Regions from separate parts of the Jeotgalicoccus sp. ATCC 8456 genome, predicted to be linked through region 3. Evidence: riboswitches for the same ligand, from Rfam matches in the RefSeq annotation. Region 3 holds a riboswitch; each other region holds the start of a gene.
What was found. Region 3 has a riboswitch for thiamine pyrophosphate ahead of JEM45_RS07410 (3-oxoacyl-ACP reductase). Riboswitches for the same ligand answer to the same signal wherever they lie in the genome.
Positions count from the first base shown of each region.

Region 1 (10,602 bases), 440 kb from region 3:
AATCACCAGTTTTTGCTTCCACTATTTTGACGAATTCATTCATCGCTCGAAGTGGAATATTTTTTAATCGTGGACTCACTCTTCTAATCATATTATATCTCAAATGATCCTTCACAACACTTGATGAGAGGTTTAAACGATGCAACTTTGAAATTTTAGTGTGATCGAAGGCCAGTGCGATTAAAATTAATTTATCAACATGGTAATTTTGCGCGAGGTAAGATGCAAAGACGCCACCCATAGAGTAGCCAATGATGTATATTTCATCCACTCTCTTAGTTAGATTAAAATACGCCTTTTCTGCTTCTTGATACCAATCATCACCAGCTAGGCCCACTAAGCTTAAAGTGTAGCCATGACCTGGGTACACAGGAAATTCATAATCAAAATCATATCGCTTTTTTAAATATTTAAATGTTGGCTCTAATTCAAAACGCCCACCTGTATAGCCATGTAGAAATAAGATGCCGACTTTAGCGATCTTGTATCACCCTTTCTAAGGCCATTCCCCTAGAACCTTTTAATAAGATTGCTGTATCTTTATTTAGATGTTCTATCACCTGATCTCTCAAGTCCTCAATTGTCCCGATATGCATTTTGTTTTTAGTCTCTAAAATATTATGAATGTACTCTGTATGCTCACCGAATGTATATATATAGGTAAAGTCTGTTGGCAATTCATTGATGAAGTGCCCAACTGCCTCATGAAGTTCCTTAGAATAACTACCGAGTTCTAGAATGTCACCGAGCACTAGAATTTTGTTGGTGTAGTCGAGTTGACTCATTGTATCAATTGCACTGATCATACTAGCCTTAGATGCATTGTATGCATCATTAATAATTAGAGCACCACTCTTGTCCTCAATACGTTCCATTCTCATTGTTGTCACTTTTAAGTTTTCCAGATTTGCTTTACTTTCAGCTAAGCTAACACCTAAACTTTCAGCAACTAAAATAGCGAGTGATGCATTCAGTGCGTTATGGGCACCAAGTTGAGGAATCGAAACCACTTCGCCTTTAAATGTAAATTGCGTACCTTCACCATTTGCGCTGATATCCGTAATCAACGCTTCATTTTCTTCATTTAAACCAGCTGTTTTTAATGTATATGGTACATCTTTTTTAACGATGTTTTCTAAGAGTTGATAATCTTTAGAATAAATGAATGTACCCTCATCTTTTAATTCATCAACTATTTCGTATTTTGCCTTAGCAATATTTTCTCTAGAACCTAACATTTCTATATGGGATTCACCGACACTAGTAATCACTGCAATATCTGGTTTTGCAAGCTGACTTAAAAAACTAATATCTTTTAGTCGGTCCATCCCCATCTCTAAAATTGAAACCTCAGTATCCGCTTCAAGCTGTAAGATCGTTAATGGCATACCAATTTCATTATTAAAATTACCGATTGTTTTTTGCACCTTGTACCGTTTATTTAAAACACATTCAATCATGTCCTTGGTCGTCGTCTTACCATTTGACCCTGTCACAGCAACAACCTTCGGTGCAATTTCATTCAAATATACCTGGCTAATCTTCTGAAGGGCTTTTAATCCATCCTCAACAAGTATAGTAGGATAACTCGACTCCATATCGTCTTGTTCACTTAAGGTTAGCGCTGCACCCTTTTCAAAAGCCATATCTATAAAACGATGACCATCGACATTTTCACCTTTGAACGGAATGAATAAGTTATTTGTTTCAATTGTGCGTGTATCGATGGAGACACCCTCGATATAATTATCTTTTAAAGTTTCAGCCTTCTTATTTAATGTACCGCCACAGGCCAAAGCGATTTGCTCAAACGTTCTTTTTATCATTTTCTTCATCCTAATTTTTCTTATTTACTGATATAATTATAAAATAGTTGTATACTAAATGTCATGATTTCTATATGAATTAGGTGACTTACGTGAGTAATAATAAATATCAACGACAAAATATAAATATATTCGCACGCGTCGACTGGATTTTAATCATTTTAATCTTGTTATTAGCAACTGTCAGTGTGATTGCCATCCATTCTGCGATGACGAGTGGTCAGTACGGTACAGATTTTGGTACGCGTCAAATCATGTTCTACGCACTCGGTTTTGTTATAGCACTCGGCTTAATGTGTATCCCCTTTAAATTAATAAAGTCCTATACTTGGATCTTATATACAGTAGGCGTCCTGAGTTTACTCATCCTGTATATTGCGCCAGTCTCATCAATTACACCGATTATTAACGGGGCTAAGAGTTGGTATCAGTTCGGGTTCTTCAGCATCCAACCTTCAGAGTTCGTTAAAATCATTTATATTTTAACGATGGCTTACGTGATTAGTCAGCACAATAAATACAAGCTCACCGACACACTGGCCATGGATCTAAGATTGTTGCTCAAATTAATTTTAGTTTCAGTGTTGCCGATGATCTTAATTCTCCTACAAAACGACATGGGTACTGTACTCGTGATGATTGCAATTTTCCTCGGCTTAGTCATTGTATCCGGTATTAGTTGGTGGCTCATCATTCCAACTTTTACTGTTGCTGCAACGACTGGAATTGCATTAATCTTAGGCATACTTTACCGTCCAGATATTCTTGAGAAATACTTAGGTATTCACCCCTATCAATTTGAGCGTATCTATTCTTGGTTAACGCCTGAGGCCTTCCAATCAGACAGTGGCTTCCAATTGACCAATTCACTGATTGCAATTGGTTCAGGTGGAATTACTGGTAAAGGTTATACAGATGGTATTATATATATTCCAGAAAATCACACAGACTTTATCTTTACGATTATCGGCGAGGAGTTCGGATTCATAGGATCAACTATTGTAATTCTGATTTTATTTATGTTGATTATGCATTTGATTCGTATGGCTTTTCAAGCGACTGATAGCTTTGCATCTTATTTTATAATCGGCTATATTGCACTCTTGGTCTTCCACATCTTCCAGAACATCGGTATGACGATTCAGCTTGTACCAATTACAGGATTACCTTTACCGTTTATAAGTTATGGTGGTAGTGGACTTTGGTCGAACATGGTCGCAGTTGGTGTACTCTTAAGTATGTACTTCCATCACCTATCCGGTCCAAAATTAAAATAAAAAACTGCTGTGGAGGCGTTATGCATCTACAGCAGTTTTCTTTTAAATATTATTTTCTTTCAGTCTAAGTTGTTCCTTGTTAGCAATACGGTTCATAATTTCAAAACGAGATTTCGAAGATGAGACCTTCACGCCGAGTTCATGCAGCATCTGGACGACTTCCTTAACTTTACTTGTGTCGTTTTTGCGCATATGGACACTCCCTTTTTATAGCTAACTTTATTGTACTTCTTTATAATATAATTATCTATACTTTTCAGAGAGAAAATATTACAGACTTATTACAAAACTATTTTATATTATTTTTTAGAAAGGGATTCAAGCATGTATATTCCGTTTACAGACATTTATATAACGGACCAAGTGGTGTTTACAGTTATTACTGCTATTATATTTTTTGTAAACTTCTTACTCGCCATTGGTCTAATATTTTTAGAACGACGTAGTGCACAAAGTGTTTGGGCTTGGATGCTCGTCCTGTTCTTCCTACCGATTGTCGGTTTCTTATTATATATACTTTTTGGTAGAACGATTTATCGACAACAAATATTTAAAATAGATGAAAAAGATAAGGTTGGTCTCGAACACTTAGTCAGTGAACAACTAGAGGAAATCAGAGAGAATCACCTATCCTTTTCTAATAGCACCGCAGAGAAGCATAAAAAACAAATACATATGCTCCTTTATAACAACCAGTCCTTTGTCACAAGTAACAATGATGTGACAACCTATACCAACATGAATGACAAATTTGACCAAATGATCAGAGATATAGATGATGCAGAAGATCACATTCATTTCCAATATTACATCTTCAAACTCGATGGTATTGGGAACCGTTTGTATAAAGCACTTTTAAAGAAACAAAAAGAAGGCGTCTCTGTGAGAATACTATACGATGATATAGGCTCACGGTCTTTATCTTTAAGAAATTTCTCTGATATAAGAGAGCAAGGCGGTTTAGTTGAGGCTTTCTTCCCTAGCAAACTACCACTCATCAACCCACGTATCAGCAACAGAAACCATAGGAAAATTGTGGTTATCGATGGACGTATCGGTTATATCGGCGGGTCAAACGTCGGTGATGAGTACATCGGGCTGAGTCCTAAAATGGGTGCTTGGCGTGACACACACTTACGTATCGAAGGTAATGCCGTGAAATCTTTACAGATTCGTTTCATGTTAGACTGGAACTCTCATGATACACGCAATAATATGCACAATACTGAGCGATTCTTTCCTGAGCTACCATCTGTTGGTGACACGACGATGCAAATTGCTTCAAGTGGGCCAGATGAGAACTATCAACAAATTAAATATGGCTACTTAAAAATGATTTATAACGCGAAAGATACGATATATATTCAATCTCCATATTTCATTCCAGATCAGTCAATAATGGAAGCTTTAAGAATTGCCATTCTAGCAGGGATCAAAGTATACATCATGATTCCAAGCTTCCCAGACCATCCCTTTGTTTACTGGGCAACTTATTCAAATGTTGGTACTTTGATGCGTATGGGGGCAAATATCTACATGTATCAACCAGGATTCTTACATCAAAAAGTGTTTATTATTGATGATGAAGTTGTATCTGTGGGTACGACTAATGTTGACAACAGAAGCTTTATCTTAAACTTTGAAGTCAATGCATTTATGTATGATAAGGAAGAAGCTAAAAAGCATCGTCTCATATTCGAAAATGATATTCAGTATTGTGAAATATTAACTGAAGAAAAGTATGATGATAGAGGTTTATGGATTAAGTTAAAAGAAGGCTTAGCCAATCTCATATCACCAATCCTATAACACTAAAAGCCGATGTATGAATTATAATTCATACATCGGCTTTCTTATTTTAACAATTATTTTTTACGTTTTTTCTTAGGTTTAACTCTTGAGTTTTTCAAGCGTTTTTCCTTTTCAGCTTTTTCTTTCTCATGTGCTTCAATAATTGGTGCCATTTCTTCATGTACTTTCTTACGATAGAAAGTATTACCTGCCCAAGTTTGGAAGATTAGGAATAGACCACCAACTGCCCAATATAATGGTAAGGCTGAAGGAGAAATTGCTGAAATCCAGATAATCATCAACGGTGAAATAAACATAAATAGTCTCATTTGTTGACGTTGTTCTTCTGGTACAAATCTCATTGAAATCCATGCTTGAACTGCATATACAATACCTGCAATTGCAACCATGAAGTAGTCTGTTTGCGTTAAGTCCATCCATAGGAACTCTGGGTGTGCTTCAATCCCACCTTCTGAAGGGAATCTAAGTGCAAAGTATAAGGCCATAACGATTGGCATTTGAATTAATATCGGTAGACAACCCATATTTAAGGGGTTGATATCATGTTTTTTGTACAATGCCATCATTTCTTGCTGTGCCGCCATCTTCTCCTCTTGAGTCGTAGCGACCTTAACTCGTTGTTGAATTTCTTCCATCTCAGGTTTGACGATCTTCATTTTTTCTCTCATCATCATCTGATTCTTGTATGTACGCATCATGAACGGGAAGATTGCTAGACGAACAATCAATGTAATAATAATGATTGCTAAACCATAATTGTAATCTAAGTTATCTCCTAGCCAATGTAATAATGAATCCATTGGGCTAACTAATGTGTTATAGAAGAAGCCGTCTCTATTCTCTTCTTGAGAATAATCACATCCTGCAAGGAATAAGACTAAAATCATAGAAGCAGGAAATAGCCATTTTTTAATCATTTCTTCACCTCAAATAATATCTTGCATAAAAAAGATTGTACCATATATTGAAGTGTATAAAAACCAATTTCAATGTAAATGGTTAATTTTTCACAAGGTTAGGAGAGAAATTGTGTCACTGTTTGGTCAATATTAGCTGACTGAGTAATTGCAGAGATCACAGAAATCCCATCTGCACCATTCAACAAACAAGACTTAAAATTATCTACAGTAATGCCACCGATAGCCACTATCGGCAAGGTTGTCTTTTTTGAAATTTCCTTTAACCCAGATAAACCGATGGCTTGACCAGCATCATCTTTAGAACTGGTCGGGTAAACAGGCCCACATCCCAAGTAATCAACACGACTCAAATCGCTCTGTTTTAGTTCTTCTAAATTACCGACAGATAAGCCGATGATTTTATTATTTAAGAATGCTGGTAAATCTTTAGGATTGATATCAGCTTGCCCGACATGCACACCGTCAGCGTCTACAATTCTCTGAAGCTCTACATCATCATTAATTATAAAAGTGACCTTATATTTTTGACACAGGTCTTTTACTTCCATCGCAAATTGAATTAAATCTTCGCCACTTTTAATATTTTCTCCCTTTTCTCTCAACTGAAAACACGTCACTCCTGCCTTAAAGGCAGTTTCTAAATCTTTTAAAGGGTTTTTAAAGCTCGAAGATGAAGCGATGAGATATAACCTTAATACCGATCTATTCATGCACAGTCACCTTAGATTTTTGGTAGTCCGCTTCAGAGAATTTATACATTTCATCAATCAATTGAACTTGAAACATGCCTGGTCCTGACGTACTTAAAGCAGCTTGTTCTGCAGCAATGTTATATAAGCTCACTGCTTTAACAATAGCATCTTGGGTTCGGTCGACTGCTAAAAATGATGCACAAATTGCACCTAAAACACAGCCTGATCCTGTAATTTTCTCTTGGAATTCATGACCATTGTTCATAGAAATAATCGTTTCACCATTGGTATATGCATCGGTCTCACCGGTTACCAAAATTGGCACCTTTAATTTATCATAGGCAACTTTAACGATTTCTTCTGCTTTACCTTCTGCAATAGAGTCCACGCCTTTAGACTCAACATCTAAACCTGCTAAGGCCATAATTTCTCCTGTATTTCCCTTAATTAAATCGACCTTATGGTTTTCTAATATATGGTTGATGACGTTTCTTCTAAAAGTGGAAGCACCATATCCAACAGGATCTATAATCAGAGGTACTTGACTCTGATTCGCTTCTCTTGCCGCTGTTTCATAGAGTTCGATTTTATCTTCACTACAAGTTCCTATGTTGATGAGTACAGCGCCACTATGCTTAATTATGTCAGCCATCTCCTTCTTCTCGCCACTCATAATTGGTGATGCACCGAGTGCAAGTAGGCTATTTGCAGTGAATGGTTTTACTACATCATTGGTAATACATAGAACGAGTGGATTAATGCGTCTTAAGAGTTCAATCATTGTTATTCTCCTTTATATGAAAAATGATTTACCGGCCCACTACCTTGCCCGATACCAGGTGCATGTTTAATAGCATCTGTTATATACGCCTTCGCTGTTTTAAACGCATCTTCCTTAGTATTACCCTTAGCGAGCTCTGCAGTAAGTACCGCTGAAAATGTACATCCTGTACCATGTGTTTGATCTGTGTCGATTCTTTCACTGGATAGTGTCGTAATACGCTCCCCATCATACATATAGTCTGTCGCATCGCCGTCTAAGTGACCACCTTTAATAATGACACTTTTGGCCCCCATTTCATCAACGATGAATTTTAAAGCATGTTCTATATCTGATGTGTTTTCTATCTTCTGTCCTGTAATTGCCTCTGCCTCATGTAGATTTGGTGTCACAATATCAGCGAGCGGAATGAGTGTATTGATGAGCGTATCCATCGATGCTGCGGTCATCAAACGGTCCCCACTTGTTGCAATCATCACAGGATCCATGACATAAGGAATATCATATTCTCTTATGTATTTTGCAATTAAGGTCATCATATCGGCTTCAGCAATCATGCCCGTTTTCATTGCTTTTGGCACTTGATCATCAAAAACACTCTTAAGTTCCTTTTCGATAAAATCTATCGGTACGTTATAGACATCCTGAACGCCTAATGTATTTTGTGCAACAAGTGAGGTGATAACAGCCATGCCGTATACATCTCTTGATGAGAATGCCTTGATATCAGCAGGGACACCTGCCCCACCTGTTGGATCAGTTCCAGCTATTGTTAACGCAGTTGGTAAAGTCATTATTAGATTCCTCCTAAAAAATAAGCCCACTTCCTGAAAAGAAGTGGGCTTATCAAAACGAATGCTGTATTCATTTTATTCGCACTTCCCTCCGCCAGCATAACCTGGATCAGGTAAAAAGGGACAAGTTTTCACTATCTCAGCCAATTGGCGCCCCTAGTGGTAAATGTTATTTAAATGTATTGTATCACATTGTACTTTAGTGTCAAAGAAGATTCCGTTTCCTTATACATATTAAACCGATAAGCATCATCACAATACCTAGACTTGTAACAATTACAACTGCTAACTCATCTAAACCTTCTATAGGAACATCGCTCAAGTAATAAAATGGACTCAGTTTTAAGAAGTTTTCATTTAAGTCAATCAAACTTCCTAAATAATTAACCAAGAATATATATGCCAGATATATCCAGACAAATATATGAAGTCTAGCATATATACCAATGAGTAATGAAGAGACTCCTATAATAAATACCATTGCAGCACTGTAATTAATAAGTCCTTTAATGTAATCGACTTCTGTGAGCTCTAGTCCTGTCACATTAATACTAGCTAAATACATTCCAACTAAGGTCAGTAAATAACTCAGTATACCCACTAAGTTCGCGTAAAACCAGTGTATTAAATATGCCGTTGTAAGTGAAATTCTATTATTTAACGTCGCCGCGTTCATCATCTCTAAACGTCCTGATTTTTCTTCTATTAAAAATCTACCATTCACCATTAAGGCAGGTACCGTCGCAATTAGTGCAGAGATTATAAATAGTAAATTTATAAAAAACATGGTGCCATCTTGACCTTCAAATGCGGCTTTAAGCATATCATTTTGACCGATGACTTGATCAAGATCTCCAAAAATAGAACCGTAAGATAAACCAACTATAAAGAGACCCACCATCCATGACATCATCAAGACCTTACTATTGATGAAGGCTAATCTAAAGTAGCTTGAGATTTTTCTTTCCTTCGGTTTTTTATCGATATTAAAATAACCGCTTCCTAAATCACGCTTGTAAAACAATACGTAACTTAAGGCCACTAATAGAATGACGATTGAGAATGGCATGAGCCATAGTCCAGATGATTCTATACCATAGGCTTCTATACGAGACAACCAGTGATAAGGAGAGAATACAGAAAATCTTGTATCCACCACATCCGTCATTGCTCTGTACAGGTATAAAGCAAGGAGAACGGTGAGTGTCAGACCAAATGTTAGATCTGCACTTTGGAATAATTGTCCGAAAGAAAGCGTCAGTACAAAGAATGAGAGTCCAAATAAGCTCAGACCTAGTGCGTAATATAAGTTTCCAGGTAAGCTTAATCCTTCAACATTGATAAGTTGTAATCCGACAACTAGGATAAAACAGACAAGTATATTGATTATGATACCTAACATGATTTGTGAACTGATGATCGTCGATTTCTTCGTACCTGTCGTTAGAATATATTCCGTTAAACCTTCTTCCTCTGCTTTTCTCCCAATTCCGTTTGCGATTAAAATATTAAACAGACCATGGAAGATTGCCATAATTAACAACATTTGGTGCGCAAACATTACCGGTGATGTGTAATCCCCCTCTGGAATCGGTCCAATTAAGGCCACCATTGCAGGGTTATCAACGGTCATTTTCATACCTAAGCGTTCTTCTTCAGTCCCATATAGTGTGTTAAATACACTGGGTATCGACAGTGAGATACCACATAAAATCAGAAGCCATAAGAAGACCTGAAAACGCACATTACGTCCGATCAATCTAAAATATGTCATTTTGCATCCTCGTAATATCTCATGAAGATATCCTCAAGTTTTGGTGGTGTTGTTTTTAATGATTTGAGATTATAGATCTTCAAATATCTTAAAAACTGAGGAATATCATTATTATCGATGAACATATGGTAACCATCACTGTCAGATGAAAAATCATGAATAAATTTTTGATGTTTTAACGCATCAATATTATCATCAGTTTCGATGATATATTCTACTCGAGTAATGTGCCTAAGATCATTCATAGTACCAGCTTCTATGATTTTACCGTCTCTGATTATAGCAATACGATTCGCAAGCTTTTCAACCTCAGAAAGAATATGGCTCGATAATAAGACGGCCTTGTTATTATTTTTTAAGTTGATGATTTCTTCATGAAACACTCGCTCCATTAATGGGTCAAGACCAGTAGTTGGTTCATCAAAGATAAATACATCTGCATCACTGAGAAAAGCACTAATTAATGCAACCTTTTGTTTATTTCCCTTGGAATACGTCTTACATTTTTTATGTATATCTAATCTAAAACGTTCAATTAATGCCGCTTTTCTGTCATCGTTATGATAGCCTTTAGCAGCCATCATGAAGTCGATGACCTCACCACCTGTTAAGTTTCCCCACAGATTGACATCCCCAGGAACGTATGCAATCTTTTCAATATAGTTTTTATTTTCCTTAATATTTTTATCATTGAAAAGAATATCACCTTTCGTTGGTTCCAAAGCA
Region 1 is NZ_CP066224.1:1,868,218-1,878,819, reverse strand. Features, by position in the region: gene JEM45_RS09755 (alpha/beta hydrolase) at 1-466, opposite strand, end outside; gene murF (UDP-N-acetylmuramoyl-tripeptide--D-alanyl-D-alanine ligase) at 474-1,826, opposite strand; gene JEM45_RS09745 (FtsW/RodA/SpoVE family cell cycle protein) at 1,919-3,103, shown strand; gene JEM45_RS09740 (Lmo0850 family protein) at 3,146-3,295, opposite strand; gene cls (cardiolipin synthase) at 3,428-4,912, shown strand; gene yidC (membrane protein insertase YidC) at 4,969-5,832, opposite strand; gene thiE (thiamine phosphate synthase) at 5,931-6,545, opposite strand; gene thiM (hydroxyethylthiazole kinase) at 6,538-7,308, opposite strand; gene thiD (bifunctional hydroxymethylpyrimidine kinase/phosphomethylpyrimidine kinase) at 7,311-8,105, opposite strand; TPP riboswitch at 8,172-8,270, opposite strand; gene JEM45_RS09710 (ABC transporter permease) at 8,308-9,876, opposite strand; gene JEM45_RS09705 (ABC transporter ATP-binding protein) at 9,873-10,602, opposite strand, start outside.
Region 1: another riboswitch for thiamine pyrophosphate. It lies ahead of thiD (bifunctional hydroxymethylpyrimidine kinase/phosphomethylpyrimidine kinase); the one in region 3 lies ahead of JEM45_RS07410 (3-oxoacyl-ACP reductase).

Region 2 (10,602 bases), 350 kb from region 3:
ATGGTTGCCTCACCCAGTTCGTAAATATCTCCAATACATACCGATTCTTCATCCATGTGCAAGACAGCAATATTTTCTCCATTGCCACCAGGTCCAATGTCATCAGTAGCGAGTTCAACACGCCATTTTTCGTAGTGACTAACTGCATAAGCAAACAAAGCTTTTTCAGGACCACCATGGTTTTTCTTATCCTGACATTCGTCTCCTACTAAACCATTTTTCGATAAAAATACCGCTTCTTTAGTCTCTTCTTTGAATGCACCAGTCTGCCATTCTTGATCCATCTTTTCTTCTGCCTTAGGATTACCAATCGTTTTTACTTTACCAACAAAAAGTTTGTGAACTTTACCATACACTGGCATTTCTATCACTCCATTTTAAAACAATTTGTTAATCTACCGAGTGACTCAATTTCTACTGTTACAGTGTCACCGTCTTTTATCCAAGGTTTAATTGCTGTTTTATAACCTGAAGCAACACCTTCTGGAGTTCCTGTTAAAATAATATCGCCTGGCTCTAAAGTCATAAACTGGGAAGTATAACTAACTAAACTTCTACTTTTAAATATCATATCATTCGTATTAGAATCTTGTCGTAACTCACCATTGACATAAGTCTTAATACGTAATTTATGAGGTTCTCCGAGTTCTTCTAAGGTGACAATGTATGGTCCAACGGGACAGAACCCATCATAGGTCTTACCTGTTAGCCATTGGCTCGTTCTAAATTGTGATGTTCTCTCCGATACGTCATTCGCATTTGTATAACCAAAAATATAATCCATAGCGTCTTCTCTACTGACACTTTTAGCTGTCTTCCCGATTATAATCGCTAACTCACCTTCATAATCCATTGCAGTCACACCTTGCGGAATATTTATAGTACTATTATGCGCAGTGAGTGCGTTGTTAAACTTAGAAAATAGTATCGGATGTTTGGGAATATCAATTTGCATTTCCTCAGCGTGGCGTTTGTAATTTACCCCAACACAAATGATTTTTCCTGGATTAGGAACAGCTGGTCCAAGAGTGAGACTGTCATACTCTAGAAAATCCACACCTTCACCTTCAATATAAAAATCAATCAGTGCTTCAGCCTTTCCTTGATGGTTCATAACCTCTTGAATCGAACTAAAATCTTCAGATATGTCGAGTACACCTTTAGAAGTAAGTACACCTGTGCGACAATCTCCTGAATCTGGATCTATAAAAGTTAGTAATTTCATATTATTACCCCATTCCTAGTTACCTCATTCTATCATAACCTTTATTTTTCCGGTCTAAAAGTCGAGGAGATTTTTACAGTATTAGAATGATACAATATTAATATGTATTAATAGGAGGATTTTTCATGAGTGTATATGTAGCAGAAACAGAAATTCAAATCTTGTATGCAGATACTGATATGATGGGCGTCATCTATCATGGTTCATATATCAAATGGCTTGAACTCGGACGTCGGAAACTAATTGAAGACATCGGTTATGATTATTTAGCGATGGAGAGAGAAGGATATTTAGCCCCAGTACACAACGTCAATATTACCTATGCCAAACCACTAAAATACAGTGATCGTGCCTTTGTCCGCACCTGGGTAGAAGAAAATACAGGTATGCGGACCATCTACGGTTTTGAAATTGTCAACGGAGATGGTGAAGTTTGTACTCACGGTACTACGACACTACTTGTAGTAAAAAAAGTTGATGGAGAGTTCAAACCAGTCGTCTTCAAGCGAGTTTTTCCAGAGTGGTACGCTAAATACGAAGAAATCAAAAAGAAATAAACAGTGTTACCGGCAAATGAGCGTATTCATCTGCCGGTACTTTTGTTTTACTGGACAAAGATAGCACTCATTGACCGGTATTTTGACTTTACCAGTCGATATAGAATTCTCATATCACTTATATTTTTTCGGACAAGTTAATAAATAAACTTAAAATAAAAAGACTCAGGAGGTCTTTTTAAATTTCTATAATTTCTAAGGCATCACGTATCTCATGAACAATATCTTTTGTCCGCCATTCTCTACGGTATCCAAGGCATGCACAAATATATTTAACGCCACCTTCAATAACTTGGTGTCGAAAGTGGATATGCCCCATAACGCTGTATTTAATATCATAGTCCCCATAAAATGTGTCAAAGTCTGACGTACCAATAAAGGCATTGTAGTAATCAAATAAGCGGTTTGGCATGGGAACTCTAAATGCTTTATGTGTTGCGACATGGGTCATTAAAATAATTTTCTTATCCTTTACCATTTCCAAATCATGTGCAGCTTTTTCTGCAAATTCTAAAGATATCTCTGGATCGCTTTTTCCCCAATCTACACGTACTAAATCTTGCCATGTTCCACCGTAATAACTCCGCTCTTCAAGACGCGCTTTGGAAAAGCGGTCACTTGCGTAAGTATAGTCGTACCAAGCGGCATTCATAACGATTGCCCAGCCGTTACCTAGATCTACAGGTTCGCCTTCTTTATAATACTTCGTGCTTTTGAAAAATTGATGAATCTCATTTGTCGTCTTATCATCTCCGGATTGATTCCAAAAATCATGGTTGCCTGGCACAAAGTAAATCACAACGCCTGTCATTTGTTCCAGTGCCTGCATGAAACGATAAGACCGCATATGATCGTTTGAAATATCGCCCGCTATCAACAACACATCGAGTGATTGACGATTCACCTCATTTGCCAAGGTTAAGGTAAAATCCTTCTGTTGAAGGTTTTCATCATTGTATCGATCAATATGCAAATCAGAAATCACACCAATTTTCATACTTCTTTTCGCTCCTATAATATGTCGAATTATATATATTATATATGATACCCTTACAAAATTTTAATAATTCGCATCAAGAAAAAAAGCCACCGGTTTTTACCAGCGGCCGATATTCAAATGTTCTATTCACCTTCGTCATCTGATTCAGTATCTTCTGACTCTGTATCTTCTGATTCTGTGCCTTCAGTCTCTGTTTCAGTTCCTTCTGTACCAGATTCTTCTGTTTCTGTACCTTCCTCTGTACCTTCTTCAGAACCGCCTCCGCATGCAGCAAGTGCCAATACGCCTACTAATGATGTAACAGTTAAGAGTTTCTTCATAATTAATTCCCTCTCCTTAAAGTAGTATAGGTTTTCAGACTGAATCGTGATGTTAGTCCTACCTTACCCCAAAGAAATTATGGAATACACATGTTTTACAGACCCTTAACAATTTAGAAAACTTATTATTATGAATAATTAATTTCCTAGTCATTTCTCTCCTTGTATAACATCCCAATTAGATTTATTTTCACACATCTCCCAAAACATATACTCGTACTTACTTGTTTTCACCACAATTTCCTCTAAGACAAGCAATTCACGCTCAGGTTTACCCTCTGCTAAACGATTCATCAGCTTCATTGCAGTATTATTTAATGCAGTAAACTCTGTGTCTGAATACATATCCACCCATTCTTTATATGGATTATCCTCATGGTCATAATTTTTCTTTAAGTGATTTCCTATAAAGTTATAAGACCATGCACAAGTCAATAAGCATGCAGCCACAACAGCTGCATCACCGCGCTGTGCGTGATTCAACATGTATGAGGTATATGCTGTATTTTCACTAGCCGCCTCAGTTTCTAATAGCGCATCCTCTGAAATTCCAAATCGTTTTGAAAAACTTCTATGAAGCTCCATCTCGCCAAACAACGTTCCATGTAACAACTCAGCAAATAAATTCATAGTATCTAAATCCGGTGCCTTCTCTGCACCAATCGCCATTAAGCGTGCATACTCAACTAAATACACATAATCCTGTTTTAACCAATGTTGAAACTTATCAATTTCAAGAGATCCATCACCCAAGCCCATCACAAAAGGATGGTCTAAATACGATTTCCAAATTCCTTCTACACGTGTCCATAATCGATCTGTAAACATATCAATTTCTCCTTTTGACTAAACAAGATAAAAACCCGAACCTTATGAGCGGTCCGAGTCCATAAATACCATGTTGCCAAAGTTTATCGACACAGACTTCCCTATCGCAGGTCCTAACCTACAGGTTCAAAGGGTCGATTGTTCATCTCTCAGCACAAAAGTGCACCCCTAGTCTTTATTATTTAATTTGTAGGTGAGCAAAAAGGCAAAACTTAACACCCAAAAGTTTTTGAGGGAAACTCCATCGAAAGAGATAATCATCACTATGATTGTCCATCAGTCGTTTGATTCGAATTCTTAAATCGTAACAGATAAATAAAACGTAAATTGTAATCCATCAAATTCTCGATTTAAAATAGGTCTCTTTCTACCAATACATGACTTATATGCTTGTTAGTGTGACGTCAATCGTTTCAGTACTGTTAAATTTATCGATTAAGATTGATTTTTTGTTAACGAGTGTTTCAAGTTCTGACAGATATTCTTTGATCTCATCTTCATTGATGATACCCTCTTCAACAATACCTACCCCAGATATAGTCTTAACACGTTCACGACCATAGCCAAAAGTAATATTGTTCTTTATATTGTTGATGATACCACGTTCAATTTTCAATGACTCTAAGGCACTAGATGCGGTTATTTCAGTGCCGTCAAGAACCACTGTAGCTGTAGAATTTTTGTGGTGAATTGCTGTTTTTAAAGTTACTAAATCATTTCTCAATTGCTTTACTTTAGCTAGTGATTCATTAACTTTAGAAAGCTTATCTGCATGATCAATTTTTTCATTGTTAACCGAAATAGGCACTCGGTACTCTGTACTGAATTTCTCATATTCATTAGCGAGTTCGGTTCTAAGATTACTTACAGTAAAAATTGCTTCTTGTAGAGTGAGTGTTGTCATCATAACCTCCAAATTTCATTCTTTATTTAACATTATCGATTAGTACAATCTTTTGCAAATAATTAAACAAAAAAACCAACTCTTGTAGAGTTGGTTGAAACAGCCGACAACGAGAATCGAACTCGTATTGCAGCCTTACCATGGCTGTGTTCTACCATTAAACTATGTCGGCATAAGTAATCAATACACTTTACTATAGTATAAATGGCAAATTATTTCTAGTCTATTTATAAGAAAATAAGAGAACACAGCATGTTGTTTAAAAGTCTTACTTAAAAGTTTTATATAAGAAGTCCAAATCTTCTTTTATTGCACTTATATCATTACCAAGATCATAGTTATATTCAAGAACTAAGTCCGCTTCTGGTGTATACATATTATACAATTTAACAAAGTCTTCAAAATCTAATGAACCATCATGAATTCTATTATGATCATCTCTCCCTTCAACATTATTATGCAAGTGATAATGCGTAATTTGCTCCTTTAAAGAAGAAATAATATTTTCAAGACTCCAGTTATTAGCATTAACGTGGCCAATATCGATAAGTAGATTATTTCCCTCTTCTTTACACATACTTATAAATTCTTCTTCATCAAATAGTACATTATTTTTAGCATAGACCCCTGCATTTTCAACGAGGATTTCAACATCAGATTCTTTACAAATGTCATCCAATTCATGAAGATTTTTTTGACTTTCAACTATTGATGAAGCTTTATTCTCATCAGTAATTTTTTTGTTATTATGATGAAAAACAAGATGCTTGATATTTAAGTCTTCACAGATTTCTAAGGTTTGTTCAATCTGGTCTATGGCATATTTATAAGCATCTGTACCTTTCTCTGCACTATGCTCCACCTTAAAATACGGACCATGCATGGACAAGGGTCTGTCTTTGATTAGCGATTTAATTTCGGCTAATTCATCTTTAAATCTTTTATCTTCAAAATTCGGGAACAGTTCAAGTCCAAAATCGAATGTATCATAATCAACTAGTAATTCTTTTAGTGGCTTAAATCCAGTAGTAATAAATGCGTTTGTACTAAGTAAAATATTCATTATAAATCCTCCATCAAATATTTATAGTTTGTTTCTGTTTCTTTATCAAAGAAGTGAACATGTTCTCGATTAACGATAACCGACACCTCGTCTTGATTAATGATTGTGTTAGACATTACAATAATTTCTGTTGCACCAATTTGAATGGTGTGAGCGACCTCTGCTCCAAAATTTTCTCTAAAAATGACTTTCCCTTTGATGTCCCCATCATCATTTTCACTAATCTTCATATTTTCCGGTCTAATACCGAGATATACTTTCTTACCTTCTAATTCTTTGCCCACTCCATTGATACTACTAATATCTATGGATTGTTCATCGAAACAGAACTGCTTATCTTTAACAAAACCATCAAGAATATTCATTGGTGGTGAACCAATGAACTGAGCTGTAAACAAGTTCCTTGGTTGATGATAGACGTTATAAGGCGTATCTACCATCTGAACTTCACCCTTATTTAAAACGACGATACGATCTCCAAGTGCCATCGCTTCAACTTGGTCATGAGTCACATAGACAAAAGTCTGTTTAAATTCTTCATGAAGCTTTAATAACTCTCTACGAGCCACTACTCTTAGTTTTGCATCTAGATTTGATAAGGGTTCATCTAGTAAAAAGTAATTTGATTGCTTCACTGTTGCTCTAGCCAAAGCCACTCTTTGCCTCTGACCCCCAGAAAGATCTTTAGGCATACGCTTTCTATACTGTTCTAATTCCAGCATTGCTAAAACTTTCTCTAAACGATTTTCTCTATCAGTTTTAGATACTCCATTACGCTTTAATGCATAGAGAATATTTTTCTCCACACTCATATGGGGATATAAGGCATAGTTTTGGAAGACCATAGCAATATTTCTTTCTCCAGATGCTAGATGTGTTACATTTCTATCTCCAAGAAATACTTCACCACTAGTGATTTTTTCAAGGCCTGCAATCATCCTTAATATAGTCGATTTACCACATCCAGAAGGGCCAAGAAATATAGTTCTCTCCCCTTCTTTAATCTCTAGATTCAAATTATCTATTACGGTATTGTCACCATAACTTTTGTTTACGTTTTTTAAAATAATTGATGTCATTAACTTACTCCTCACTTAATTCCGCTAGATGAAAAAGTATTTATGATGTAACGTTGGAAAATTAAATATAAGATCAATGGAATCGCCATTGTTATCACAGATAAAGCCATAGCTACCGTAAAGTTTGTCCCACCCTCTGAACTTACAAATAGCTGTAAAGCGAGTGGCAGTGTATAACTATCTCTAGAACGTAGCATTAGAAGGGGCCAGACATAATCATTCCACGCCAAGATAAAAAACCAAATTGCTGTTGAAGTTAGTGCCGGTCTGACAATTGGTAATACATGATCCTTCATAATATTAAAAGTAGAGATATTATCTACTTGAGCTGCCTCAATTAAAGGTTTAGGAATGTTTCTCATTGCTTGCGTTAACATAAATATTCCTATGGCATCTGCTAATTGTGGGAGAATAACTCCCCATACACTGTCAATTAGGTCAAAATGAGAAACGATTAAATAGTTGGGTATCATAGTGACTGTAAAAGGAATAAAAATGGTACTGATTAGTAAAAAATATGTTGCTTTTTTAAATTTAAAATTAAAATATGTCAATGCGTATGCTGCCAGCAAAGAAGTTACTATTTTGAAAAAAGTGATGATGCTCGCAATGACAAAGGTATTCAATGTAATCTTGAACAATGGAATTGTTTCATATAAACCTTGATAATTCTCGAGAGTAAATGAATTAGGAATTAAATTAATTGTTGACACGAAGGCGTCATTTAAATGTTTAAAAGAGTTTGATACTGCAAATAAAATTGGATATAAGGCAACCACTATAAAAATAATGATTAGAATGTGCCATATAAACTGTCTAATTTTCATAATATACATTCCTTTCTACAAATATGAATTGCATTGCAAGAAGAAACATAAATATGATTAAAGTAATGACAGAGCTTGCTGCTGAGACTCCTGTATTAAATAGATCAAATGCTTCATGATAGGAGTGATATATTAGGTTGCTACTGTGGTAGTTAGGACCACCTTGTGTGACAACTCTAATCGGAGTAAATACATATTGTAGCCCCTGCACAATGGTCATAATTAATATGTAAAAACCTGTTGCTGAACTCATCGGTATGATGATATCTGTAAAAATTCTAAATTTAGATATTTTATCCACCTTAGCTGCTTCAATAATTTCAGTTGGTATCCCGACAATTCCTGAATAGAGCACAATAAAGTTATAGCCAAATACTTTCCAAGCTACGATTAGACTCAGAACGACAATAACCATACCTTCAGTTACTGTCCAATTCGGTATAGATAAACCAAACCAAGCTAAAACGATGGCGACCGGTCCTGATACTGGATTCAAAATCCAAAGAAATAACATGGAGCCAACAACTAGAGAAATTACGGAAGGTGTAAATATCGCAACCTTGTATATACCTTTATTTGATTTAATTAAATGAGCGATAATATATGCCATTATGTAGGTCAGTCCTGTATTAAGAATAATAAAAAGTAAAATATATATGAAGGTTTGGACTATAATTCTTCTAAATGTTGGATCTGTTAATAGTGCCTTATAATTATCTAAGCCTACATATGTTTTATTTGGAGATATTAAGTTCCAATCAAAAAAACTTAAATAAATCGTATAAACTAATGGCCCTACTGTAAAAATAGCTAATAGTAATAATGCAGGTGCCAAAAGTAGTATATTTATATACTTTTTACTCACCAAAAAGCCTCCTTATTTTAAAGCTACAGGAGATTGACCATTCAATCTCCTGTCTTTAAAATTATTCTAAAAGATTGTTGATTTCTTCTTCTGTATTAGATACTGTTTCCTCAACATCTACATCTCCGCCTAGGATAATATCTCTCATATCTAATAATTTTTGTTCCGCTTCTAAGCCAGAATCTCCTGGGAATGAAGCCCACGGAACCATGGCATCCATCTGCTCAATGGCTGGGATCATTAGCTCATTTTCTTCTAAAAATGTTTTTAATCCTTCCTCACTATCCGATACGCCTTCACGTGGTGGCACATAACCCGTACCTTTAGTCCACTCGGCAATAGATTCCACACTGTATAAATATCTCATGAACTCCCAAGCGGCAGCTTGCTCATCTTCCTCTTGTGCTGTAATTGACAACATCGCTCCACCTGCTGGTACACGCTTTTCTTTTCCTTCCCAAGTCGGTGACTGTATTGCAGCAACATCAAATTGTGAATTTGATTCGACATTATTACGCTGTGCAATTGTCGTATAAAGCATGCCGACATTACCGTCAATAAAACTCTGAATGCCTTGATCCCATCCAATGTGTAGCGCTAGATTATCATTGACAAGGTCTTGATAATATTGGAATACTTCAATACCTTCTTCAGATGCGAAACTCGCTTTCCCATCTTCTATAAAGTTAGCACCATTACTTTCAACCATTGCTTGTTGACCCCATGAATCTGCTGGTTCTTGAATATAGACACCATACTTACCTGTAGTTTCATTAATTGCCTCAGAATATTCTCTGACTTCTTCCCAAGTTGTTGGGCCTTCAACATCTAAGCCAGCTTCTTCTAACAAATCTCTATTGATATATAAAACTGGGCTACTTAATGAATAAGGAATACCGACTTGATTTCCTTCTGTATTTTGACCAAGTTCTAGAATATTAGGTAAGAAATTATCTTCTAAAAATGTACTGTCTTCATCATGATAATTATCAATCACTTCCTGAGGTTCAACATACTCAAAATTCTCAGAGAAGTAATCTAAAAATGCCCACCCAACTTGTACAACTGCTGGCGATTTTCCTGAAGCAACTTCAGCTTGCATATTAGACATTAATCCTGCATACATATCTGGATTGTATCTCGCGATAACTTCTACATTATCGCTCTGTGCATTAAAATCCTCGACGAGTTGGTCGACAGTATTTCCACCTTGTGTTTCTGCATTGACGTGCCAGTATTCAATGACAGTTTTCTCTTCGGTTTCCGCTGATGCCTCATTTGATTCATCACTATTTCCACAAGCTGCAAGTGACAGAACAAATAGTGACATGAGTAACAATAAGTATTTCTTTTTCATAAAAATTTAAACCTCCATATATTTTTCAACTAGATAGTCGTTTAACTGATCAAGGTTATAAACGGTAATATTATGTACTGTTTGCTGATTAAAATGATTAATGTGTATTGAATCGATGCCAGAATCCACAGATGCTTGTATATCATTATGATAGTTATCCCCAATTTTAATAATATTATGCCCTGGAAATTTTTTAGCGATTTCTTCTATATGATTCCTAAGTTCAACGGGCTTCTTTGCATCAAAGATATACATATCAAAGTCGCCATTAAGGTTTAAATAATCTATAAATGGTGTCGCACTCACTTCCGGTGAGTTTGTCATTAATACCTTTGGTAACTTTAGATTCTTAATCGTATTGATTAGCTCGAAGTTGATTGAAATCTCCTGATTATTAATCATTTTTTCTCTTGTTTTAAGAAATGCTTGATGATTATCTTCTTCGGAAATATTATATTTATCTGCAATATAAAAGAGGATTTGCCATACATCACCAAGCGCTTTTTCTTTGTATAAAAGTTCTTTTTGATCCGGCATAGAGAATTGCTCAGCAATCTGCTTATAATCCTCCAACATC
Region 2 is NZ_CP066224.1:1,778,454-1,789,055, reverse strand. Features, by position in the region: gene JEM45_RS09275 (MOSC domain-containing protein) at 1-362, opposite strand, end outside; gene JEM45_RS09270 (fumarylacetoacetate hydrolase family protein) at 368-1,225, opposite strand; gene JEM45_RS09265 (acyl-CoA thioesterase) at 1,351-1,782, shown strand; gene JEM45_RS09260 (metallophosphoesterase) at 1,961-2,779, opposite strand; gene JEM45_RS09255 (hypothetical protein) at 2,905-3,102, opposite strand; gene tenA (thiaminase II) at 3,253-3,930, opposite strand; TPP riboswitch at 4,012-4,110, opposite strand; gene JEM45_RS09245 (hypothetical protein) at 4,313-4,834, opposite strand; tRNA gene JEM45_RS09240 (tRNA-Thr) at 4,936-5,006, opposite strand; gene JEM45_RS09235 (sugar phosphate isomerase/epimerase family protein) at 5,103-5,897, opposite strand; gene JEM45_RS09230 (ABC transporter ATP-binding protein) at 5,897-6,976, opposite strand; gene JEM45_RS09225 (carbohydrate ABC transporter permease) at 6,988-7,803, opposite strand; gene JEM45_RS09220 (carbohydrate ABC transporter permease) at 7,793-8,668, opposite strand; gene JEM45_RS09215 (ABC transporter substrate-binding protein) at 8,730-10,025, opposite strand; gene JEM45_RS09210 (HAD family hydrolase) at 10,032-10,602, opposite strand, start outside.
Region 2: another riboswitch for thiamine pyrophosphate. It lies ahead of tenA (thiaminase II); the one in region 3 lies ahead of JEM45_RS07410 (3-oxoacyl-ACP reductase).

Region 3 (10,602 bases):
TTGTTATTCATCAGTCTCAATTTGAATGATTTTAGTGAGTTCTTACTTGCTTAAACTTTTCAGTCATTTAATGTTTCCTGTGGCAGTATGGATGATTCAGGTTAAGATATGATATTATTAAAAAGATGCTTTAGCAGCATAATTCATTACACCCATGACAATTCAAAATTAAGGAAGAGAGTGGTTATTTGTTTGATGAAAATGAGAGAATCATCTTATCAGTCATTGTTTTTGTGTACTTCATATTATTGATTTTGCTGGCTCTGTATATCAACCGAAAGACGAAAACATATGAGGATTATAATGTTGCCGGCAGAACTGTTTCATTCTTCCCTTTAATCCTGACATTTATCGGCACCGGCGTCGGGGGATCGACCTTGCTCGGCTACATGGAGAATGGTTACAGCCTCGGGATGGGCCAGCAGTGGATACATATTACTATGTTTATGTGCGTCATCATTTTTGCATTGTTTGTCCTCAATCGTGTCCGAAGTCTTGGAGAGACTTATAAGATGGTCACAATCGGTGACTATACCGCACTGCGTTATGGTGAGAAGACGCGCATACCGACAGTCATCAGTATACTATTTTCATATTGTGCGATGACCGGTATGCAGTTTGTCGCCATCGCGACGATATTGAACGTGACTCTCGACCTGGATGTTACGCTTGGAATTATCATCGGCTGGGTACTGCTCACGCTTAAAACTTATTTCGGCGGACTGAAGACCGTCATATGGCAGGATACTTTCCATGGAATTATTCTTGTGCTCGGTGTTGTCCTGCTGTTTGCATCAGTATTGATAGCTGCAGGAGGCTGGGGTTCGATTGCGGACCGGGCCGCATCTGCCGGTGAAGGCGATATGCTCAGCGTGATGAATATTACACCGGGTGAGATAATGATTTATCTTCTCACGCTTGCAGTCTTCCAATTTGTCAGGCAGGATCTCTGGCAGCGGGTCTGGGCAGCCGACAGTATAAAAATAGCAGGCAGCGGATATATTATTTCCATGATCGTCGCGGTAACGATCGGTGCGGTTGCTGTCGCCATCGGCGTACTCAGCCGCTACGGCCTCGAGCTTGGAAATATTGATCCAGTTCTCGTCTATTACGGAGTCGTAGGTGAAGTATTCCCTTTTCCGCTGGTCGTCTTTATGATTGTCCTGCTGCTCGCAGCCGTCATATCCAGTGCGGACTCTTTCCTTCTGGCAGGGTCGTCTTCGCTCGTCAATGATATCATCAGACCGAACTTTTCACACCACGGTGATAAAATGATGCTGTTATGGAGCAGGTTGTCGGTATTGATTATATCCGTCATTGCGCTTGTGCTGGCACTTACCATTCCTGGAATTGTCAATCTGATGGTGACCGGCACGGCGATGACAGTCTCAGGTTTGTTTGCACCGGTAATCTTAGGCATGTTCTGGAAAAAGGTGACGACGGCTGCTGGTCTTGCTTCCATGTGGAGCGGACTGATTATCGCCGTCCTCTGGCAGATTGCAGGACATCCTTTCGGTTTGCATCCCATCTTCATCGGGCTGCCGGTGTCTGTGATTATACTGCTTGCAGTGACATTCATCACAAATGGTAAAGAAACAGCCAAAGCATAAAAATTATATGCAATCAAAATAGCAATATCATTAATTGATAGACAAAGGGTTCAGTGTTTGAGATCATCATCTCGAACACTGAACCCTGTTTTTAATCACCTGTGTCTGTTCCTTGCTGTAATTTTTAGATGGTTATTTACTCTCCTTACGTTTACTTCGCCAGTAACCGTAAGAAATCCAAATGGCTGCGAGCGTCGTCATCCAGGCTGTAACCAGGATGATGTCGTTAAAGATAGACTGATGGGCTGCTTTTTTAGCGAAAAACATTCTGGGTCGGTTCATAGTGACCAATCGTTTCACGTGTTCGTCCATATTCATGACGACCAGATGAAATTTTATGCTGTTTTGTGGTTATCTCACAAAGATAATCAATATAATGGTAAAATTTTCGAAGTGGCAGCAGGAAGAGTCGCTGAGAACTTCTTTGGTTCTAACTAAGGCTACTGGGATAAAGATCTTACAGTAGAAAAATTATTTGAAAATGAAGAAGCTATTCTAAATCAAGATGGATATAAGAGTTTAGAAAATACTGTTGATTTATCGAAATGAATGACTGAATATAACACGGGCTGGTAGTATATATACGAAGATACCAAGGTTTGAAAATTACATTTAAAGTCGTTAGACTACATTAATTTAGAAGGATTATTCTGAAAACTCAAAGTGACATTCAATCAAATTGTTAAACGTCCGCATCGAAAAATGATAAGCCGAAGTGTATCATAAGTAATCCAGGAACTAGATTTGATTAGGACAAGAAAACTTGTTATATACTCACCGCCCTAAATTGTTAGAATGGTGAGTTAAGTATCAAGACACAATGAAATTTCTCAAATTATAAGTCTTTAAATTTTATCTTATCACTTTCTCTATTTTTATTTATCAAATCCTCTATATATAATCCCATAAGTACTACAACTTGAAATAGGATTAAACTAGCACCAAAAGTGAGTGACACTAAATGGTATAGATAGGGCTGTAGAAGCTATCAAAATAAGGCTTGGTAAATCCATTTATTCATCTGTTTGTTTTTAACAAAATAAACTTCTAAATGGCCGAAAGATATACCTATTAATAAATATACTATTATATAATTATTCACTTTCTGAACCCTGATTTCTTTTTTGACATTGGAATGAATAATTAAATTTTCTCTGTCTGCAGAAAAATGATTTATATAAGCGAAAACCTGAGTCTCAGCTGTTAATGTTTTTTTTGTGAGTTTTGACTTCATCCTCGCTTACCGGGATATTAATAAGCAATTCAGCCCTTATAACCTTCGTACTTGGGGATCGGGGACATAAGTTCTCAAAAGTTATTATTTTTTCTGGAGATATTTATGTCCCAGCCTCAATATGAAAACACAACGTAAAATTGAGATGTACCTATGAATCATTCAGCTTAATACTTATCGAGTTCCAGCATTTCTCTAAACGTTTCACCGTTATAATCTCTTCTAAAAATGCCGCGTTTTTGCATTTCCGGAATGACTAAGTCGACAAAGTCTTCAAGACTTCCTGGGAGTGTTGGAGGCATCAAGTTAAATCCATCTGCGGCACCTTCATTCATCCATCTTTCTAATTCATCGACAATTTCTTCAGGCGTGCCAATGAGTGTTAAATGTCCACCTCCAGCGTTGAGATAACCGAGTAGTTCTCTGACTGTGGGATTTCTGTCTTCTATAATTTCTAAAACAGTTTGATAACGTCCAACAGGTCCTTTGAATTCTTCGACTGGCGGCAATTTTGGTACTTTTTCGTCGAGTTTCCATGATTTTGTATCTTGCTGAATAAAGAATTCGAGCTGATTAAGTGCAGTATCAATTGGAAGTAGGTTGTCTAATTTTGCTTTCTTTTCTTGCGCTTCTTCTCTTGTTTTACCCACGTAAGTCACTAGTCCCGGAAATACTTTGATATAGTTGTCTGGACGACGGCTTTCTTTTATGGCTTGATTTAATTTTTCACGATAAATATTTGCTTGTCTTAAATTCCAAGAAACTGAATAGACAGCATCAGCATATTTCGCAGCCAGTGCAACACCTTCTTTTGAAGCCCCGGCTTGCATAGCCACTGGCTTACCCTCTTTTCTTAAAGGTAAAGTTAGCGGACCTTTAACTTGGAAGTTTTCACCATTGTGATTGAATGGCTGAATATTCTTATTTTTAGTAATTGTGTTATTTTCTTTATCTGGCTTGTAGCTTTCAATTGACCACGATTCAAATAATTTATTCATGACTTCAGCAAATTCATCCGCTTTCTTATAACGAACGGCTCTCTCAGGCAATTCAGGTATACTGTGGTTTTGTGCTTCGCGGTCGGTCATTGATGTCACTAGATTCCATCCCATGCGTCCTTTTGTTATGTGTTGCAATGTGAGTAACTGTCTTGCTGTGGTAAATGGGTTATTAAATGTACCTGAAATAGTTGAAACAAGTCCAACGTTATCTGTGACTTTACTCATAGCAGTTAATGCAATCATTGGGTCAAAATAACTCGCTGGTAATTCTGTTGGACTATCTGCGGGGAAGGCTTGTGAATCTGCGAAAAATACGGCATCAAATTTTCCGCGTTCTGCAATTTTTGCCAGATTTTCATAATATTCAATTGTCGTGAATTCATTGACACTCGAATCGTCTTCTAACCATGCTGCCTGATGGTGACCCACACCATACAATAAAATTCCTATATTTAACTGTTTAGAATTATTCATAATATATACCGCCTAGTTCATAGTAAGTCCGCCGTCTACCGTGATGTTTTGCCCTGTAACCCCATCTGCTGCCTCAGAACAAAGATAAACAACCATATTAGCAACGTCTTGTGGGGTTGTTACTTTTCTCAATGGTGTGGACTGTGCGATTAAATCAAATACTTCTGGTGTTGTGACTGCACTTGCGTCTGTTGTTTTCAGTAAACCGCCAGAAACAACATTTGCTCGGATACCATACTGTCCAAGTTCTGCTGCAACGTTTCTGGTGAACCCAATTAAAGCAGCTTTTGCAGTGGTGTACTCGTGATATGGTACTACAGGATTTTGATATAGATTAGTTCCAATACTAATAATTGCACCGTCTTTACGTTCTAAAAACTGTGGTATTACACTTTGTGATACGTTGAATGCAGCTTTTAGTGTCCCGTCTAACTGTTGCTCGTAATCTTTATAAGTCAAATCTTTGAATGATTTTTGAGCGGTTGGATCAAATTTAAAGTTAACGAGTGCATTGTTTACAACAACATCAATCTGTCCGAAATGTTCAGTTCCTTTTTAACTAACTGCTCAACTGCTTCACGGTCTGTAATGTCCGCTTGAATCGCAATGGCTTGTGCTCCAATTTCGTTTTTTAACTTCTCTGATTCTTCTTTACTGTTGTTGTAGTTAATTATGACATTAAAACCTTTTTCACTTAGTGCTTTTACGATATAGCTACCAAGTCCTCTTCCACTTCCCGTTACTAAAACTGTCCTTGTCAAATAAATCACTCCTATAATTTTTTAGAATAAAAAAATACGCAGCCTTCATAGGAAAGTTACGTACCGAGAGTAAATTATATGCCCGCAAAGACATAGATATACAACTGTATCGATGTAACACTTTCCTACGCCAGTTTTAACTGGATCAGGTTCAAAGGGTCTGAGGTTACCCTCATCTCAGTTTATAAAAACGCCCCTAGTGCGAATCTATTCTATTTAACATCATTGTATTACTTTACGAAGATACGTCAAGTAAATCACAAATTATGTGAATTGGAACAAACACAATTCAAATTCAATTCTGTAACTGTACTGCTATCTAGTTCCTATATGATTGAGTAAATGTTAAAAGATAGTTATCAGTATAATTAAAATATAATTTTATTTGCAATATTTAACTTTTTAGAGTAACTTGAAGTTATTGATTGGAAAATTAAATAGTTAAGACCACTGGAAGTGTCTTTGAAAAAGGCTGAGATTAAAGTGTAGACTTTGGGATTCCGGGAACCTGATACAGTTCATACTGGCGTAGGAAAGTGGCGAAAGTAATATGTGTTGATGCATACTTGCGCTGTTTTTCTATATAGAAAAACAGCGCTTTTTTATATTAAGGGGTGACATAATGCTTATTGCAATTACACATTTTAAGATATTAATTTCCAAGGACATTGTTCATTTCAATACGATTTCATCCTGTATCGATTATCTTTTACTTCGTACACCCATGTCCGACAACGAGTTATCATCTTTCCTTTGTCAGCTTATTCAATCAGGTTTCCCTAAAGAAAAAATCATCATTCATACTTCGACTAAATTGCTGGAATCTTTTCGTTTAACTGCCATCCACTTTAGAGAAAACGATCCAACTGCATTAACGTATAAAAAAGAACATCCGGATATTTCAGTCAGCATGTCTGCTCATTCACCTGAATCTGTCAAGAAAGCACAGGACAATCATCTCGACTTTGTATTATACGGCCATATATTTGAATCGAGTTCAAAGAAATTTTTGCCACCGCGTACACATCAAGAAGTACGTGATGCACTGTCTTATGATATTCCTGTGATAGCACTTGGCGGTATCAATTTAACAACTATCAATCAATTACCGACAGGATTCAGTGGTATCTCGGCAATTTCTGCATTTATGGATGCTTCACCCAATCAAATCACCAGGTTAAAAGAAAAAGGTCAAATATTAAATTTGATGTAAGCAAATGCTCCATAGCTTAGACATTATAAAGTGGTTAATACACTTCCCAGCTGTCGCAGTACTTAAAAATCTATCACTTGAAAGGATGAAACAATATGCAGTGCACCGTTAACGGAGAACTCCATTATTTTGAAACGGATATTACCATAGCTACCCTGCTGGACCACCTGGATGTAGATGATAATCGTATTGTAGTGGAACACAATGGGGAATTGATAAAAAAAAGTGTATTTAAACAACAAGAAGTGAAAAATAATGATCGACTTGAATTATTAGAATTTGTAGGAGGCGGATAATATGTTAGAAATTGGAGATTTAAAATTTAACTCAAGGCTATTTTTAGGTACTGGAAAGTTCTCAGATGAGAAAATACAGGCCGCTGCAATTGAAGCGTCAGGTACAGAAGTGCTGACTTTCGCTGTCAGACGTATGAACTTATTTGATAAAGACCTGCCCAACCCGCTGGCAAATATTGATTTAAGAAAATACACGACATTTCCGAATACAGCAGGGGCGAAAACAGTGGAAGAAACTGTACGCATCGCAGAAATCGCAAGACATGCGGGTGTCTGTGACATGATTAAAGTTGAGATTATTGGTGATGATAAGACATTACTGCCTGACCCAATTGCGACATACGAAGCGTGTCAAATACTGCTGGACAAAGGTTATACAGTCTGTCCATATATTTCAAACGATGTCGTGCTTGCAAAAAGACTCGAAAGACTTGGTGTTCATGCAATCATGCCGCTCGCTTCTCCTATAGGTACGGGACGCGGTATTAATAATCCATTGAATTTAAGATATATTGTAGAACAATCCAGCATCCCTGTTATTGTGGATGCAGGAATCGGTTCACCCAAAGATGCGTGCTATGCTATGGAGCTGGGTGCAGATGCGGTATTATTAAACACCGCTGTATCGAATGCCAAAGATCCGGTTAAAATGGCAGAAGCGATGAAGCTTTCAATTGATGCAGGGGTACTGGGTTATGATGCAGGACGTATTCCGGTTAGGTATTCTGCACAGGCCTCAAGTCCTGCTGAAGGACTGGAGTTTCTTTAATGGAGAGATACGACAGACAAATGAAGTTTAATGAATTTGGAGAGAATAGTCAAAAAAATCTGATGTCAGCCACACTAATGGTGATGGGCGCCGGTGCACTTGGAACACACGTTTCTGAAATGCTTGTGCGTATGGGTGCAGGTAAACTCATCATCATTGATATGGATATTGTTGAAATGACCAACCTGCATCGTCAGGCTTTATATACTGAAAAAGATGCAGAAGATATGACGCTGAAAGTTAATGCTGCCAAAGAAAAATTGTGTCAGATAAACCGTAATGTTGAGATTGTACCGATCAATGCAGAAATAAATTCCAGTAACATCTCCGCAATCTTAAGAAAGTATCAGCCGGATATTGTAATTGACAGTATGGATCATTTTGAAATTCGATTTCTGATTAATGAAGCCTGTCATAAGCTTGATATCCCCTGGGTATATGGTGCTGCTGTAGGCAGTAAGGGAAGTGTGTACGGGATTGATTTTAAAGGACCTTGTTTAAAGTGTTTGATGGAGACTCTGCCATCGACAGGGGAAAGCTGTGCAATCAACGGTGTGCTTCCTCCTGTAATTTCCCTCATTGCCAGTATGGAAGTTTCTGAAGTCATTCGTTATTTATCAGGAAAAGGTTTTTCCAAGCAGCTCATTACTGTAGATACTTTTAAAATCGGCTTTCAAACGATAAATATAGATGAATTAAAGAATGAAGACTGTGTAGTCTGTAAGAATCGGATATATGAACAGTTGAATAAAAATATGCTGGCCACTGTACAATCTAATTGCGGAAGTGTATATACACTCAGGTTCGACGAATCGGTTTTCAATCAGGAGCTGCCCGGTAAAATTATCAGGGCAAGTGCGTTTGTTAAGTTATTGACTTATAAAAAATATAAGCTGACCTTATTTAAAGATGGCAGAATGAATGTTCATGGCATCTCTCGAAAAGAAGAAGCCAATGCTTTATATCAAGAAATGATTGAGAAACTGAGTGAATATCCTGTATAAATATAGTGTGAACTATCTCAAATAGATGAGTTTTTTATGGTGTTTTAGAAATAATAGACAAAGCATTAAAAAGGCATCAGTTATTTCTATAGGGTGTTGAATTAGGTGAAGATACGGTAATCAGAAGGAACTATTTATTACAAATTTCGGTGGAACGTTAAGAGAAAACCGCATCATAAAGTGATACGCTGAAGCTTATCATCGTTAGTGCGTGTTTCCTAAAATTATTTATGATGATTTGAAGCTTATCACGAGTAGTGGGTGTAAGGGATAAATTAAATCACAATTGTAATGAAATAGAAAAGCGGAGATTGATACCAATCTCCGCTTTTCAGTGCCTAAAATCCCTAGAACTACGTGCTCAAATACTACGTCCCTCACCACTTATTATGCATATTCAGCTACTCTTCGTCAGAATGAGTTTTGCGATAAGGGGGAAGATGAGCACCGTCACTGCCCCGCCGGTCACCATAGTAGCAGCTGTTACCTGATCAATGATCTCCGAAGACGCAGCAACTTGTGTTACCGCTACGATAATCGGCAGTCCGGTAGCGGAATATAAGCCTAAAGCAATCTGTTCTCTCGATGATTCGATACCCGAATATGTGTTGCTCCAACGTTCTCTAAGGAATACCACCAAACCGCGAACAATCGCAATCAATGCGACGAATCCCAGCAGAAGTTGCCATTCCCCGAGTACCTGACCGAGGTTAATTGCCATTCCGCTGGTGACAAAGAAAATCGGAATCAGGAAGCTAAATCCTACAATCTCAACTTTGTGTGCAATTTCCTCCCCGTGTTCCGGATCAAAAGTCTGGAATACAACGTTGAGCAGGAGCCCTGCAGAGAATGCGCCCAAGGCGATATCAAGTTCAAATATTGCTGTGACTAACATTAGAGTAACCAATGCAAAGACAGTCATCCTCAGCGTCGTTTGCATTGTTGTATTGGATGCCGATACAACAGCTTTTCCAAGCAGTGGGACCTTTCGAATGAATCGTATTGGAATGCCGACTACGAAAACAGCAATCATGGCGAAGAAAATCAGGACCAAGGAGGCCTGCCACGGTGCAAATGCGGAAAGCAACAATGACATGGCCACGATTGGCAGCAGCTCTCCGTATGCGCCGTGCGTCATCGCCGCCCTGCCCAGTGGGGTATCCATCCCGCCTGAGTCCTTCAGAATAGGTAATAATGTTCCCAAAGCCGTTGAAGTGGAAGCGATAGCGAGCACTATAGCTACACGGATATCAAAATCGGTAAGTAAAAGACCGGCACCAACGCCCAATACGGCGCAAATTATCCATGTGAGGGCGGCATGCTTACCTTGGCGCGCACGCATATCGGAGGTGCTGACTTCAAAACCTGCCAGCAAAAACAGAAAACCCATACCGAGTTCACGAAGAAACGCCACGGCCTCAGTCTGCTCAGCTAGCCCGAGCATGTTGGGACCGATGATGACTCCGAATGCAAGCAGCCACACCACATCAGGCACATATTTACGCGAGATGAGTGCAAATATCGGTGCGAGTGCTGCCATCAGCACTATCCACCATACTGAGGTAAGGTTATCGATTAATAGATGATGATCGGGCATATTTAAAACTCATTTCATATAGTATTTTCCCCGTACCAGGGAAGAGTTGCTATGTAGTTGCTGTAATCGGTTCAATTTATCAGGAGTCAATGGAATTGCACGCGCATCATAAACATTTGATTTTTATAAACTTAAAGGGTTTCCCAAAGAAATCCCCGGAGGTAAATATTTTATTCCTTTTGATGTTATAATATCAATCTCTTAGATTAATTCAAATTATAACAAATTCTGAGTTATAAATTGAAGGAATATGGAACTACCGTCCATGAGGATCTGGCAAAACTTGCTGATTGTGCAGGTGTGACTGTCCCGGGTGATACTGACAAGGTAAAAGCAGAGAAATTTATCGACAGTATTCTGGACATGAATAACGATCTCGGTATCAGTGACCATATCCCTAATATCAAAGAGTCTGATATCGATGAAATGGCCGGCTACGCATTTGATGAAGCGAATCCAAATTATCCAGTGCCGGTGATTTTCAGTAAAGAGATGTTTAAAGAGATGTATATGAAAGTGAAAACTGGAGATATTTAAAAAGTAATCCGACTTTTATTAATAATATCTAACATTTATGGAAAATATATGGATTTAATTTTAAGGAATAGAGATAATAGATGTAGTGATGCAAGGACATTTATGA
Region 3 is NZ_CP066224.1:1,425,905-1,436,506, reverse strand. Features, by position in the region: gene JEM45_RS07425 (sodium:solute symporter family protein) at 189-1,610, shown strand; gene JEM45_RS07420 (hypothetical protein) at 1,743-1,892, opposite strand; gene JEM45_RS07415 (NtaA/DmoA family FMN-dependent monooxygenase) at 3,012-4,319, opposite strand; partial or broken gene JEM45_RS07410 (3-oxoacyl-ACP reductase) at 4,332-5,080, opposite strand; TPP riboswitch at 5,186-5,288, opposite strand; TPP riboswitch at 5,523-5,632, shown strand; gene JEM45_RS07405 (thiamine phosphate synthase) at 5,703-6,293, shown strand; gene thiS (sulfur carrier protein ThiS) at 6,389-6,589, shown strand; gene JEM45_RS07395 (thiazole synthase) at 6,591-7,358, shown strand; gene JEM45_RS07390 (HesA/MoeB/ThiF family protein) at 7,358-8,362, shown strand; gene JEM45_RS07385 (cation:proton antiporter) at 8,760-9,902, opposite strand; gene JEM45_RS07380 (dehydroquinate synthase/iron-containing alcohol dehydrogenase family protein) at 10,200-10,496, shown strand.